Regions from separate parts of the Streptomyces sp. NPDC028722 genome, predicted to be linked through region 3. Evidence: predicted binding sites of a transcription regulator. Region 3 holds the regulator's gene; each other region holds the start of a gene.
The links. The regulator HrcA, encoded in region 3, represses chaperone genes, less so after heat shock. The targets are predictions, from matches to a motif close to TTNGCACTCNGNNNNNCNGAGTGCNAA.
Positions count from the first base shown of each region.

Region 1: groES (co-chaperone GroES) is a predicted target of HrcA. The motif match lies at 2,543-2,569, and genes of this name have one in related genera.
Region 2: groL (chaperonin GroEL) is a predicted target of HrcA. The motif match lies at 2,677-2,703, and genes of this name have one in related genera.

Region 1 covers NZ_JBEZWU010000009.1:217,421-221,699, reverse strand. Annotated here, with positions in the region: gene AB0F03_RS17290 (SDR family oxidoreductase) at 1-184, shown strand, start outside; gene groL (chaperonin GroEL) at 347-1,969, opposite strand; gene groES (co-chaperone GroES) at 2,090-2,398, opposite strand; gene AB0F03_RS17275 (polysaccharide deacetylase family protein) at 2,643-3,452, opposite strand; gene AB0F03_RS17270 (polysaccharide deacetylase family protein) at 3,449-4,279, opposite strand, start outside.
Region 2 covers NZ_JBEZWU010000003.1:364,150-368,428, reverse strand. Annotated here, with positions in the region: SAM riboswitch class I at 138-294, shown strand; gene thrC (threonine synthase) at 312-1,595, shown strand; gene AB0F03_RS06940 (MoaD/ThiS family protein) at 1,592-1,867, shown strand; gene AB0F03_RS06935 (cold-shock protein) at 2,308-2,511, shown strand; gene groL (chaperonin GroEL) at 2,867-4,279, shown strand, end outside.
Region 3 covers NZ_JBEZWU010000029.1:45,678-49,956, forward strand. Annotated here, with positions in the region: gene hemW (radical SAM family heme chaperone HemW) at 1-765, shown strand, start outside; gene AB0F03_RS31725 (DUF3097 domain-containing protein) at 840-1,643, opposite strand; gene AB0F03_RS31730 (MBL fold metallo-hydrolase) at 1,712-2,434, opposite strand; gene hrcA (heat-inducible transcriptional repressor HrcA) at 2,606-3,622, shown strand; gene dnaJ (molecular chaperone DnaJ) at 3,623-4,279, shown strand, end outside.

The DNA of each region.
Region 1 (4,279 bases), on a different contig from region 3:
GGGCTGGATGTGGCTGGACGCCGACAAGCTGGTCGCGGCGGCCCTGGCCGACCTCGCGCGCGGCAAGACGGTGTCCGTCCCCGATCCCCGGTACAAGACGCTGATGGGGCTGGTGAAGGTGGCGCCGCGCGGGCTGCTGGGCGGGATCAGCGCGAAGACCGGGCGCAAGTACGGGCCGCGGTAGCGGACGGGGGACGCCGCCGTCCCGTGATCGCGGCGGTCCGCTGGCCCGTCCGGGCGACCGGGCCGCGCGGACCGGGGGCAGCGGGCGGCGGTACACACGGTGAACAGGGCGAAGGCCCGGTCCCCTGCCGGGAACCGGGCCTTCACTCGGGCGCGTGCTCGCTCAGTGAGCGTGACCGTGGCCGTGGCCCGCGGCCTCCGGCTCCTCTTCCTTCTTCTCGACGACCAGGGTCTCGGTCGTGAGCAGCAGGGAGGCGATGGAGGCGGCGTTCTCCAGGGCGGAGCGGGTGACCTTGACCGGGTCGATGACGCCGGCCTTGATCAGGTCGCCGTACTCACCGGTGGCGGCGTTGTAGCCCTGTCCCGCCTCGAGGTCCTTGACCTTGGAGACGATGACGTAGCCCTCCTGGCCGGCGTTCTCGCCGATCCAGCGCAGCGGCTCGACCACGGCGTTGCGGACCACGGCGACACCGGTGGCCTCGTCGCCGGTCTTGTCCAGGTTGCCGGCCAGGACCTTGGAGGCGTGCACCAGGGCGGAACCGCCACCGGAGACGATGCCCTCCTCGACCGCGGCGCGGGTCGCGGAGATGGCGTCCTCCAGGCGGTGCTTCTTCTCCTTCAGCTCCACCTCGGTGGCGGCGCCGACCTTGATCACGCACACGCCGCCGGCCAGCTTCGCGAGGCGCTCCTGGAGCTTCTCGCGGTCCCAGTCGGAGTCGGTGTTCTCGATCTCGGCCTTGATCTGCGCGACGCGGCCGTGCACGTCCTCGGTCTTGCCGGCGCCGTCGACGATCGTGGTGTCGTCCTTGGTGACGGTGATGCGGCGGGCCGAGCCCAGCACGTCGATGCCGACCTGGTCGAGCTTGAGGCCGACCTCCTCGGAGATGACGGTGCCGCCGGTGAGGGTGGCGATGTCCTGGAGCATGGCCTTGCGGCGGTCGCCGAAGCCGGGGGCCTTCACCGCGACGGCGTTGAAGGTGCCGCGGATCTTGTTGACGACCAGGGTCGACAGGGCCTCGCCCTCGACGTCCTCGGCGATGATCAGCAGCGGCTTGGAGGCACCGGCCTGGATGACCTTCTCCAGCAGCGGCAGCAGGTCGGCGATGGCGGCGATCTTGCCCTGGTGGATGAGGACGTACGGGTCCTCCAGGACGGCCTCCATGCGCTCCTGGTCCGTCACGAAGTACGGCGACAGGTAGCCCTTGTCGAAGGCCATGCCCTCGGTGAAGTCCAGCTCCAGACCGAAGGTGTTGGACTCCTCGACGGTGATGACACCGTCCTTGCCGACCTTGTCCATCGCCTCGGCGATCAGCTCGCCGACCTGCTGGTCCTGGGCGGACAGCCCGGCGACGGCGGCGATGTCGGACTTCTCGTCGATGGGGCGGGCCGTGGCGAGCAGCTCGTCCGAGACGGCCTTGACCGCGGCGTCGATGCCCTTCTTCAGGGCGGCCGGGGAGGCACCGGCGGCGACGTTCTTCAGACCCTCGCGTACCAGCGCCTGGGCGAGCACGGTGGCGGTGGTGGTGCCGTCACCAGCGATGTCGTTGGTCTTGGTCGCCACCTCCTTCACCAGCTGGGCACCGAGGTTCTCGAACGGGTCCTCGATCTCGACCTCGCGGGCGATCGTGACACCGTCATTGGTGATGGTGGGGGCGCCGAACTTCTTGTCGATGACGACGTTGCGGCCGCGGGGGCCGATCGTCACCTTCACCGTGTCGGCAAGCTTGTTGACGCCGCGCTCAAGGGCGCGACGGGCGTCCTCGTCGAACTTCAGGATCTTCGCCATGACAGCGGGAGCCCTCTCCGAAATCAGTGGGTGAAAAGAGACTGCGCCCCGGGCGCCCGGCTTCTTATCGATTCGCGGGGGCCAGGGGCGCAGCTCAGAGCAGCGAAGTGCTTGAGGTGATTACTTCTCGATGATCGCGAGGACGTCGCGAGCCGAGAGCACGAGGTACTCGTCGCCGTTGTACTTCACCTCGGTGCCGCCGTACTTGCTGTAGAGGACGACGTCACCGACCTTGACGTCGAGCGGCAGACGCTCGCCGTTCTCGAACCGGCCCGGGCCCACGGCGAGGACGGCGCCCTCCTGGGGCTTCTCCTTCGCGGTGTCCGGGATGACCAGGCCAGAGGCCGTGGTCTGCTCGGCGTCCAGCGGCTGGACCACGATGCGGTCCTCGAGCGGCTTGATGGCAACCTTGGAGCTGGTGGTCGTCACGATCCGACCTCCCCCTTCGGAGATCTCGGGGTTGACTGTCTGAGGTGGCGACCAGGTCGATCCGTCGTCGCGGGTGCCGGATCTGCCCGTCGCTTTGTTGGCACTCTCGACTGCCGAGTGCCAGGGCCGAGACTATGACCGCGATTAGCACTCGGTCAAGCGGAGTGCCAGTGCGCGCGGCGCGTCGCCCCGATTCGGGGGGTGCCGGGGCCTGCCGTTGACCCGCTGGCGGCCGGTGCCGGACCTACAGATAGTCCTCGAGACGGCCGACGGTCAGCCCGCGCTCCTGCACCTTGCGCAGCACCCGCGTCGTGCGTTCGCGCAGGGACAGGCCGGTCGACTCGTCCGGGCCCACCAGGACGATGTCGCCGGGGCGCAGCCGACGCGGGCCGTGGGTGTAGACGAGGCCGGCCGGGGTCAGGGCGGCGCGCCACAGGGCGATCGCGGTGATGCCGCAGTCCGCCGCCGCGCGCCGGGTGGTGGTGTCGTACGAGCCGTACGGCGGGCGGAAGAGGCGCGGGCGGACGCCGAGGCGGGCGCGGAGCCGGTGCTGCTGGCCGCAGATCTCGGCCCGCTGGGAGGCGTACGGCGTGCCGGCCGACGCCCGGTGGTCGAGGGTGTGGTTCTCGATGCCGGCGCCGAGCGCGCGCAGGCGGGCGAAGTGGCCGTAGCCGGGGCCGGCGACGCTGTCGGTGAGGAACACGCTGACCGGCAGCCGCAGTTCGCGGACCATGTCGACGAAGCGGGGGTCCTGTTCGGCGCCGTCGTCGTAGGTGAGGAAGACGACCCGGTCGCGGGTGGGGACGTGGTCGGCCACCGGGGGCAGGGTGTGTGCCCCCGGGTGCGCGGACAGCGGCCGGGCGGTGTGCAGCGGGGAGCGGGCGAGCGGTTCGCTCAGCCCCCAGCGGCGGTAGCCGCGGTCGGGGGCCGGGCCGTGCGGGCGCACCCCTTCGGCGGCCTTCTTGCCGAGCCGCTCGATGGGGTCGACGGACGGGGCGCAGCCCGTCAGGAGCAGGGCCGCGGCGAGGACCGCGGCCGGGCCCCGCGGCGTCACAGGTAGTCCTCCAGGCGGGCCACGGCGTAGCCCTCGCGCGTGACCTTGTCCAGGAAGCGGCGCATGTCGTCCAGCATCGTGCCGTCCCAGTCGTCCCGGCCCCGGAAGTGGGTGAGGACGATGTCGCCGGGGTGCAGGCTGCGGTCCCACTCGCGGTACTCCCAGTGGTCCACGAAGACCTCTTCGTCCCAGATGGGCGCGTATTTGATCCCGCAGGACTTGGCGGCGCGCAGGGTGTCGCCGTTGTAGTTGCCGTACGGCGGCCGGAAGACGGTGGGCGCCTTGCCGAACTGCTTCTTCATGATGTCCTGCATGCCGCAGATCTCGTGCCGCTGCTCGTCGTAGGACAGTCCGGGCAGGTAGGGGTGGGTCAGGGTGTGGTTGTTGAGGGTCACGCCCTGCGCCTGCATCCTGCGGAAGTAGCCGTAGTCCTCCTTGACGAGGTAGTTGCTCAGGAAGGCCGTGTACGGGATCTTCAGCTCGCTCATCATGCGCAGGAACGCGGGGTCCTTCTCCGCGCCGTCGTCGATGGTGAGGAAGACGACCTTCTGCCGGGTGGGGACGGTCGTGAAGACCGGCGGGAGCCGCTCCTCCTCCTGCCCGTCCACCTCGAAGCCGTCCCGGGCGGTGATCTCGGGCTTCCTGGCGGGCGGGGCCGGGGGCGTGAGCGGGGTGCCGGCCAGGCCCCAGCGGTGGGCGGCGGCGGCCAGCCGGGCGTGTTCCGCGGCCTGGCGGGCGCGTTCGGCGGCCTGGCGGGTCCGCGGGTCGGAGGCGCGGGCCGGGCCGCCCTGTCCGGCGGCCGGTTCGGTGCCTCCGGCGCAGCCGGT
Region 2 (4,279 bases), on a different contig from region 3:
TCACGACCACACGCACACGGTGTGATCCATCTCGCGGTACGGACGACTATCTCAACTGTCCTGGCCTTCGGTTACAGTCTTGAACAACGCCGGTGACCATCGCATGTCGGGGGTCGCTCGCGTCCACAACCACATATTGCTCATCCAGAGGGGCAGAGGGACACGGCCCGATGAAGCCCCGGCAACCCTCCAGTCGGTTCTCGTAGATCAGTTCTGATCGTCTTCGCGAGGCTCCCGGCTAGGGAAGGTGCCAAATCCGTCTCACGGCGAAGTGCGTCGTGAGGAAGATGAGGAGAAAGGGCCTCGCCTCCATGGCTGTGCAGACAGTTGCAAGCACCGGCAGTTCCACCGTCGACCTCGGTCCCGCCACGGCCCTGAGCTGTCGCGAGTGCGGTCACCGGGTGCCGCTCGGCCCGGTCTTCGCCTGCGAGGAGTGTTTCGGTCCGCTGGAGATCGCCTACGACTTCTCCGCCCACGACACCGAAGAGCTGCGCCGCCGTATCGAGGCGGGCCCCGCGAACATCTGGCGCTACGCCCCGCTGCTGCCGGTCCCCGCGGACGTCGCCGGCAAGCCCAACCTGAACCCGGGCTGGACCGAGCTGGTCAGGGCGGACAACCTGGCGCGCGAGCTGGGCGTGACCGGCGGGCTGTACGTGAAGGACGACTCCGGGAACCCGACGCACTCCTTCAAGGACCGGGTCGTCGCCCAGGCCCTGGAGGCCGCCCGCGCCTTCGGCTTCACCACCCTGTCCTGCTCCTCCACGGGCAACCTGGCCGGTGCCGTCGGCGCCGCCGCCGCCCGGGCCGGCCTGCGCTCCTGCGTGTTCATCCCGCACGACCTGGAGCAGGCCAAGGTCGTCATGGCCGCCGTATACGGCGGTGAACTGGTCGGCATCGAGGGCAACTACGACGACGTGAACCGCTTCTGCTCCGAGCTGATCGGCGACTCGGCCGGCGAGGGCTGGGGCTTCGTCAACGTCAACCTGCGGCCGTACTACGCGGAGGGCTCCAAGACCCTGGCGTACGAGATCTGCGAGCAGCTCGGCTGGCGGCTGCCCGACCAGATCGTGGTCCCGATCGCCTCCGGCTCCCAGCTCACGAAGATCGACAAGGGTCTCCGGGAGCTGATCGAACTCGGTCTCGTCGAGGACCGGCCGTACCGGATCTTCGGCGCGCAGGCCGAGGGCTGCTCGCCGGTGTCCACCGCCTTCAAGGCCGGGCACGACGTCGTACGGCCGCAGAAGCCGAACACGATCGCCAAGTCGCTCGCCATCGGCAACCCGGCCGACGGCCCGTACGTGCTGGACATCGCGCGCCGCACCGGTGGTGCCGTGGAGGACGTCACCGACCAGCAGGTGGTGGACGCGATCAAGCTGCTCGCGCGGACCGAGGGCATCTTCGCGGAGACCGCCGGCGGTGTCACCGTGGGCGTCACCCGCAAGCTGATCGAGAACGGTGTGCTGGACCCGGCGAAGACCACGGTCGTCCTGAACACCGGTGACGGCCTGAAGACCCTGGACGCGGTGGCCGGGACCGGTCTCACCGCCACCATCCGCCCGACCCTGGACTCCTTCCGAGAGGCTGGCCTCGCATGAGCGTGACCGTTCGCATCCCCACCATCCTGCGCACCTACACCGGCGGTTCGGCCGAGGTCGCCGCCGAGGGCGCGACCCTCGCCGACGTCATCGCCGACCTGGAGAAGAACCACGCCGGGATCGCCGCCCGGGTGCTGGACGACCAGGGCAAGCTGCGCCGGTTCGTGAACGTGTACGTCAACGACGACGACGTCCGCTTCGAGCAGGGCCTCGAGACCGCCACGCCGGACGGTGCGGGAGTGTCGATCATTCCGGCGGTCGCCGGCGGCTGATCCGCCGCATCATTACCTTCGGTAACGCCGGTTACATATCGTTCATGTGATTGCCCCCTCCGTAAGAGAAGCGGAGGGGGCAATTCTGTGTGATTGAGCGCGGTAGAGTTGGGGAACACGGTCGCGGTCCTCGGGTCGGCGGCCCCTCAATTCATGCCGCACGCCCGATAAGAAACAGCCAAAGTGCTGGGGTGTTCCGCGGCATTTGTTCCCTTTGCGGGGCCCGACTTGCCCTGAAGTCGGATGAATTCTCGCCACATTCCGGACCGCCCGCGTCCAGATTTCTCGTCCGATTGACCTGTTGCAGACGGCAGTTGGACAGATACATTCAGCCGCGGTCGACGCGTTCCGGCGCACGCCCCCGGCCAGTGGGGGGTGAGGTCTGACCCGGGTCCGCGAAGTGTGGATCTGTGCAAGGGCCAGTAATAGGGGAGTTAGGCATGGCTCAGGGCACCGTCAAGTGGTTCAACGCGGAGAAGGGGTACGGCTTCATCGCGGTCGACGGTGGTGCGGACGTCTTCGTCCATTACAGCGCCATTCAGATGGACGGCTACCGCACCCTGGAAGAGGGCCAGCGGGTGGAGTTCGAGATCTCGCAGGGCCAGAAGGGCCCGCAGGCCGACATGGTTCGCCTCAGCGCCTGAACGTTTCTCGTTGGCGAAGGGCCCGCACCGGCACAGGGTGCGGGCCCTTCGCCGTGCCCGGATCCGCGCCGGTCCGGGGCGGGGTCCGCGTCCGGTCCGCGCCCGCGCGCGCGTGCCGGCGGGTGTTCGCGGGGGGCTGACGGAGGGCTCTCACCCCCCGAGGCGCTTGCACTCGACCATGCCGAGTGCTAATCATTGGCGTTAGCACTCTGAAGGTGAGAGTGACAACGAAGGACCGGGTCGGTGAGGCCCGCAGGCCAAGTGGGGCAAGGAACCACGCGGCCGGCGAGCCGTCCGTCGCGGGCGCGGGCGCGGTCCGAAGGAATCACCCCCAGTCCTGGAGGGACCACTTCACATGGCCAAGATCATCGCGTTCGACGAGGAGGCGCGGCGCGGCCTCGAGCGCGGCATGAACCAGCTCGCGGACGCCGTGAAGGTGACGCTCGGCCCCAAGGGCCGCAACGTCGTCCTCGAGAAGAAGTGGGGCGCCCCCACGATCACCAACGATGGTGTCTCCATCGCCAAGGAGATCGAGCTCGAGGACCCGTACGAGAAGATCGGCGCCGAGCTGGTCAAGGAAGTCGCCAAGAAGACGGACGACGTCGCCGGTGACGGTACGACCACCGCGACCGTTCTCGCCCAGGCCCTGGTCAAGGAAGGCCTGCGCAACGTCGCCGCCGGCGCCAACCCCATGGCCCTGAAGCGCGGTATCGAGAAGGCCGTCGAGGCCGTCTCCGCCGCCCTGCTGGAGCAGGCGAAGGACGTCGAGACCAAGGAGCAGATCGCCTCCACCGCGTCCATCTCCGCCGCCGACACCCAGATCGGCGAGCTCATCGCCGAGGCCATGGACAAGGTCGGCAAGGAAGGCGTCATCACCGTCGAGGAGAGCAACACCTTCGGTCTGGAGCTCGAGCTCACCGAGGGCATGCGCTTCGACAAGGGCTACATCTCCGCCTACTTCGCGACCGACATGGAGCGCATGGAGTCGGTGCTCGAGGACCCCTACATCCTCATCGCCAACTCCAAGATCTCCTCGGTCAAGGACCTGCTCCCGCTCCTGGAGAAGGTCATGCAGTCGGGCAAGCCGCTGCTGATCATCGCCGAGGACGTCGAGGGCGAGGCCCTGTCGACCCTGGTCGTCAACAAGATCCGCGGCACCTTCAAGTCCGTCGCCGTCAAGGCCCCGGGCTTCGGCGACCGCCGCAAGGCCATGCTCGGCGACATCGCCATCCTCACGGGCGGCGAGGTGATCTCCGAGGAGGTCGGCCTCAAGCTGGAGAACGCGACCCTGGACCTCCTGGGCCGCGCCCGCAAGGTCGTCATCACCAAGGACGAGACCACCATCGTCGACGGTGCGGGCTCCTCCGAGCAGGTCAACGGCCGGGTCAACCAGATCCGCGCCGAGATCGAGAACAGCGACTCGGACTACGACCGCGAGAAGCTCCAGGAGCGCCTGGCGAAGCTCGCCGGCGGTGTCGCGGTCATCAAGGCCGGTGCCGCCACCGAGGTGGAGCTCAAGGAGCGCAAGCACCGCATCGAGGACGCCGTCCGCAACGCCAAGGCGGCCGTCGAGGAGGGCATCGTCGCCGGTGGTGGCGTGGCCCTGCTCCAGGCCTCCCAGGTCTTCGAGAAGCTGGAGCTCGAGGGTGACGAGGCGACCGGCGCCAACGCCGTGCGCATCGCGCTCGAGGCCCCGCTGAAGCAGATCGCCGTGAACGCCGGCCTCGAGGGCGGTGTCGTGGTGGAGAAGGTGCGCAACCTCACCCCG
Region 3 (4,279 bases):
ATGCAGAGCGCCAGGCAGCACGTGCTGAGGATCCTCGACCGCACCCATACCCCCGGCCGTCCGGAGGCGTGCGTGGCGGAGGCCAGGGCGGCGGGCTTCGAGCACGTCAACCTGGACCTGATCTACGGCACCCCGGGGGAGTCGGACGACGACTGGCGGGCCTCGCTGGAGGCGGCCCTGGGCGCCGGCCCGGACCACGTCAGCGCGTACGCGCTGATCGTCGAGGAGGGCACCAGGCTCGCCGGCCGGGTCCGCCGGGGCGAGATCCCGATGACGGACGACGACGTCCACGCCGACCGCTATCTGATCGCCGAGGAGATGCTGAGCGCGGCGGGCTTCGACTGGTACGAGGTCTCCAACTGGGCCACTTCCCCGGCGGCCCGCTGCCTGCACAACGAGTTGTACTGGCGGGGCGCCGACTGGTGGGGCGCCGGACCGGGCGCGCACAGCCATGTGGGCGGCGTGCGCTGGTGGAACGTGAAGCACCCGGGCGCGTACGCGGCGGCGCTGGCGTCGGGACGCTCGCCGGGCGCGGGCCGGGAGCTGCTGTCCGACGAGGACCGCAGGGTCGAGCGCGTCCTGCTGGAGCTGCGGCTGCGGGAGGGCGTGCCGCTGGACCTGCTCCGGGAGGAGGGGCTCGCGGCGGCACGCCGGGCCCTGGCCGACGGACTGCTCCGGACGGGGCCGTACGAGGAGGGGCGCGCCGCGCTGACCCTGCGCGGGCGGCTGCTGGCGGACGCGGTGGTGCGGGACCTGGTCGACTGACCCGTGCGGGACCTGGTCGACTGACCCCGTCACGCGGACGCGGTCACGGAGTGGATCAGCGCCTCGCCCGCCCCCTACGCGGGCGCGGTCACGAAGTCGATCAGTTCCTCGACCCGGCCCAGCAGTTCCGGCTCCAGGTCCTTGTACGACCGCACCCGGGCCAGGATCCCCTGCCACACCGCGCCCGTGTTCTCCGGCCAGCCCAGCGCCCGGCACACCCCCGTCTTCCAGTCCTGGCCGCGCGGCACCGCCGGCCAGGCCGGGATGCCCACGGCGGACGGCTTCACCGCCTCCCAGACGTCGATGTACGGGTGACCGACGACGAGCGCGTGCTCGCTGGTCACCGACTGTGCGATGCGCCACTCCTTGCTGCCGGGCACCAGGTGGTCCACGAGCACGCCCAGCCGGGCGTCCGGGCCCGGCGCGAACTCCGCGACGATCGCCGGCAGGTCGTCCACGCCCCCCAGGTACTCCACCACCACGCCCTCGACGCGCAGGTCGTCGCCCCACACCTTCTCGACCAGTTCGGCGTCGTGCCGGCCCTCGACGTAGATCCGGCCGGCGCGGGCCACGCGCGCGCGTGCGTCCGGCACGGCGACCGAGCCGGACGCCGTGCGCGTGGGGCGTGCCGGCCCCGACGGCGGCCGTACGAGCGTCACCGCGCGGCCCTCCAGCAGGAAGCCGCGCGGCTGGAGCGGGAACACCCGGTGCTTGCCGAAGCGGTCCTCCAGGGTCACCGTGCCGGCCTCGCAGCGGATCACCGCCCCGCAGAACCCGCTGCCGGGCTCCTCGACCACCAGGCCCGGCTCGGCCGCCACCTCCGGCACGGGCTTCGGCTTCTTCCACGACGGGGTCAGATCGGCGGAGTACTGGCGCATTCGGATGACGATAGGAGAAGCCGCACGGCGGCGCGCACGACACGCCGGGAACCGGTCGGGGCAGCGGCTCAGCTCACGCCGAATCGGGCGGCCAGCGCGTCCCGTTGACGCCGGACGAAGGCGGCGTCCACCACCGCTCCGTGTCCCGGCACGTACCGCGCGTCCTCGCCGCCCAGCGCCAGCAGCCGGTCCAGCGCGTCCGGCCAGCGCGAGGGGACCGCGTCCGGCCCCGCCTGCGGCTCGCCGGACTCCTCCACGAGGTCGCCGCAGAACACCACCTCCGGATCACCGGGGACGAGCACGGCGAGGTCGTGCGCGGTGTGGCCGGGGCCCACGTTCGCCAGCAGCGCCTGCCGGCCGCCGCCCAGGTCGAGCGTCCACTCGCCGGACACCGGGTGGCCGGGCGGGACCAGCGCGTCCACCGCCTCGTCGGTGTCGGCGGGCGGCAGGCCGTTCCTGAGCGCGTCCAGGCGCAGCTCCTCGCGCTCGTGGACCAGGACCGCGTCCGTGCCCACGGCCGCGTACGTCTCGGCGCCGGCGAACGCCGAGGCGCCGAAGACGTGGTCGAAGTGGGGATGGGTGAGAGCGAGATGGGTCACACGGCCGCCGGCCAGCGCCTCGGCCCGGGACCGCAGCCGGGCCCCCTCCGCCGGGCTCGATCCCGTGTCCACCACCAGCGCCGTGCCCACGCCGAGGACCAGGCCCGCCGTGCAGTCCCAGCCCGGCAGCCGGCACCGCCCCACCCCGGGGGCCAACCGTTCCCAGCCCAGGTCTTCCCAAGTCACCGTCATACCGGCGACGCTAGCGCTACGGGCCGGTACGGCGGGGCCGGCCTTGCCCGGTGCGTACCCGACAGCCGTACACTTGGCCGGGGAAGGCTGGCACTCGCACGGGCGGAGTGCCAGGCGGCCGGCCCGGACGGACGAACGGACGAGGGGACGACGTGCTGGAGGTGCGCGCGGATGCTGAGTGAACGCAGGCTTCAGGTGCTGCGCGCGATCGTCCAGGACTATGTCGGCACCGAGGAGCCGGTGGGCTCCAAGGCGCTCACCGAGCGGCACAACCTCGGCGTCTCCCCGGCGACCGTCCGCAACGACATGGCGGCCCTGGAGGACGAGGGATACATCGCCCAGCCGCACACCAGTGCGGGGCGCATCCCCACCGACAAGGGCTACCGGCTGTTCGTGGACAAGCTGGCCGGTGTGAAGCCGATGACCGGACCCGAGCGGCGGGCCATCCAGAACTTCCTGGAGGGCGCCGTCGACCTGGACGACGTCGTGGCGCGCACGGTGCGGCTGCTGGCGCAGCTGACCCGGCAGGTCGCCGTCGTGCAGTACCCGTCGCTGACCCGGTCCACCGTCCGGCACGTGGAGCTGCTCTCGCTGGCTCCCGCGCGGGTGATGCTGGTGCTGATCACGGACACCGGCCGGGTCGAGCAGCGGATGGTCGACTGCCCGGCGCCGTTCGGCGAGGCCTCGCTGGCGGATCTGCGGGCGCGGCTGAACAGCCGGGTCGCGGGCCGCCGGTTCGCGGACGTGCCGAAACTGGTCGAGGACCTGCCGGAGGCGTTCGACCACGAGGACCGCGGTACGGTCTCCACGGTGCTCTCCACTCTTCTGGAGACACTCGTCGAGGAGAACGAGGAGCGGCTGATGATCGGCGGTACCGCCAATCTCACCCGCTTCGGGCACGACTTCCCCCTCACGATCCGGCCTGTCCTGGAGGCCCTGGAGGAGCAGGTCGTGCTCCTCAAGCTCCTGGGCGAGGCGAAGGACCCGGGCGTGACCGTGCGCATCGGCCACGAGAACGCCCATGCAGGACTCAACTCCACCTCCGTCGTGTCGGTGGGCTACGGTTCGGGCGGCGAGGCAGTCGCCAAGCTCGGCGTGGTCGGACCGACCCGCATGGACTACCCGGGAACGATGGGAGCGGTACGCGCAGTGGCACGGTACGTCGGACAGATCCTGGCGGAGTCGTAAGTGGCCACGGACTACTACGCCGTTCTCGGCGTGCGCCGCGACGCGTCGCAGGATGAGATCAAGAAGGCGTTCCGTCGGCTCGCTCGCGAGCTGCACCCGGACGTCAACCCCGATCCGAAGACCCAGGAGCGGTTCAAGGAGATCAACGCCGCCTACGAGGTGCTGTCGGACCCGCAGAAGAAGCAGGTCTACGACCTCGGCGGCGACCCGCTCTCCCAGTCGGGCGGGGCCGGCGCGGGCGGTTTCGGCGCCGGCGGTTTCGGCAACTTCTCCGACATCATGGACGCGTTCTTCGGTACGGCGTCGCAGCGCGGGCCGCGCTCGCGCACCCGGCGCGGCCAGGACGCGATGATCCGCATCGAGATCGAGCTGGACGAGGCGGCCTTCGGGACGACCAAGGACATCCAGGTCGACACCGCGGTCGTCTGCAACACCTGCAACGGTGAGGGCGCGGCCCCGGGCACGTCCGCGCAGACGTGTGACATGTGCCGCGGCCGTGGCGAGGTGTCGCAGGTCACCCGGTCCTTCCTGGGCCAGGTCATGACCTCCCGGCCCTGCCCCCAGTGCCAGGGCTTCGGCACGGTGGTGCCGACCCCGTGCCCGGAGTGCGCCGGCGACGGCCGCGTCCGCTCGCGCCGCACGCTCACCGTGAAGATC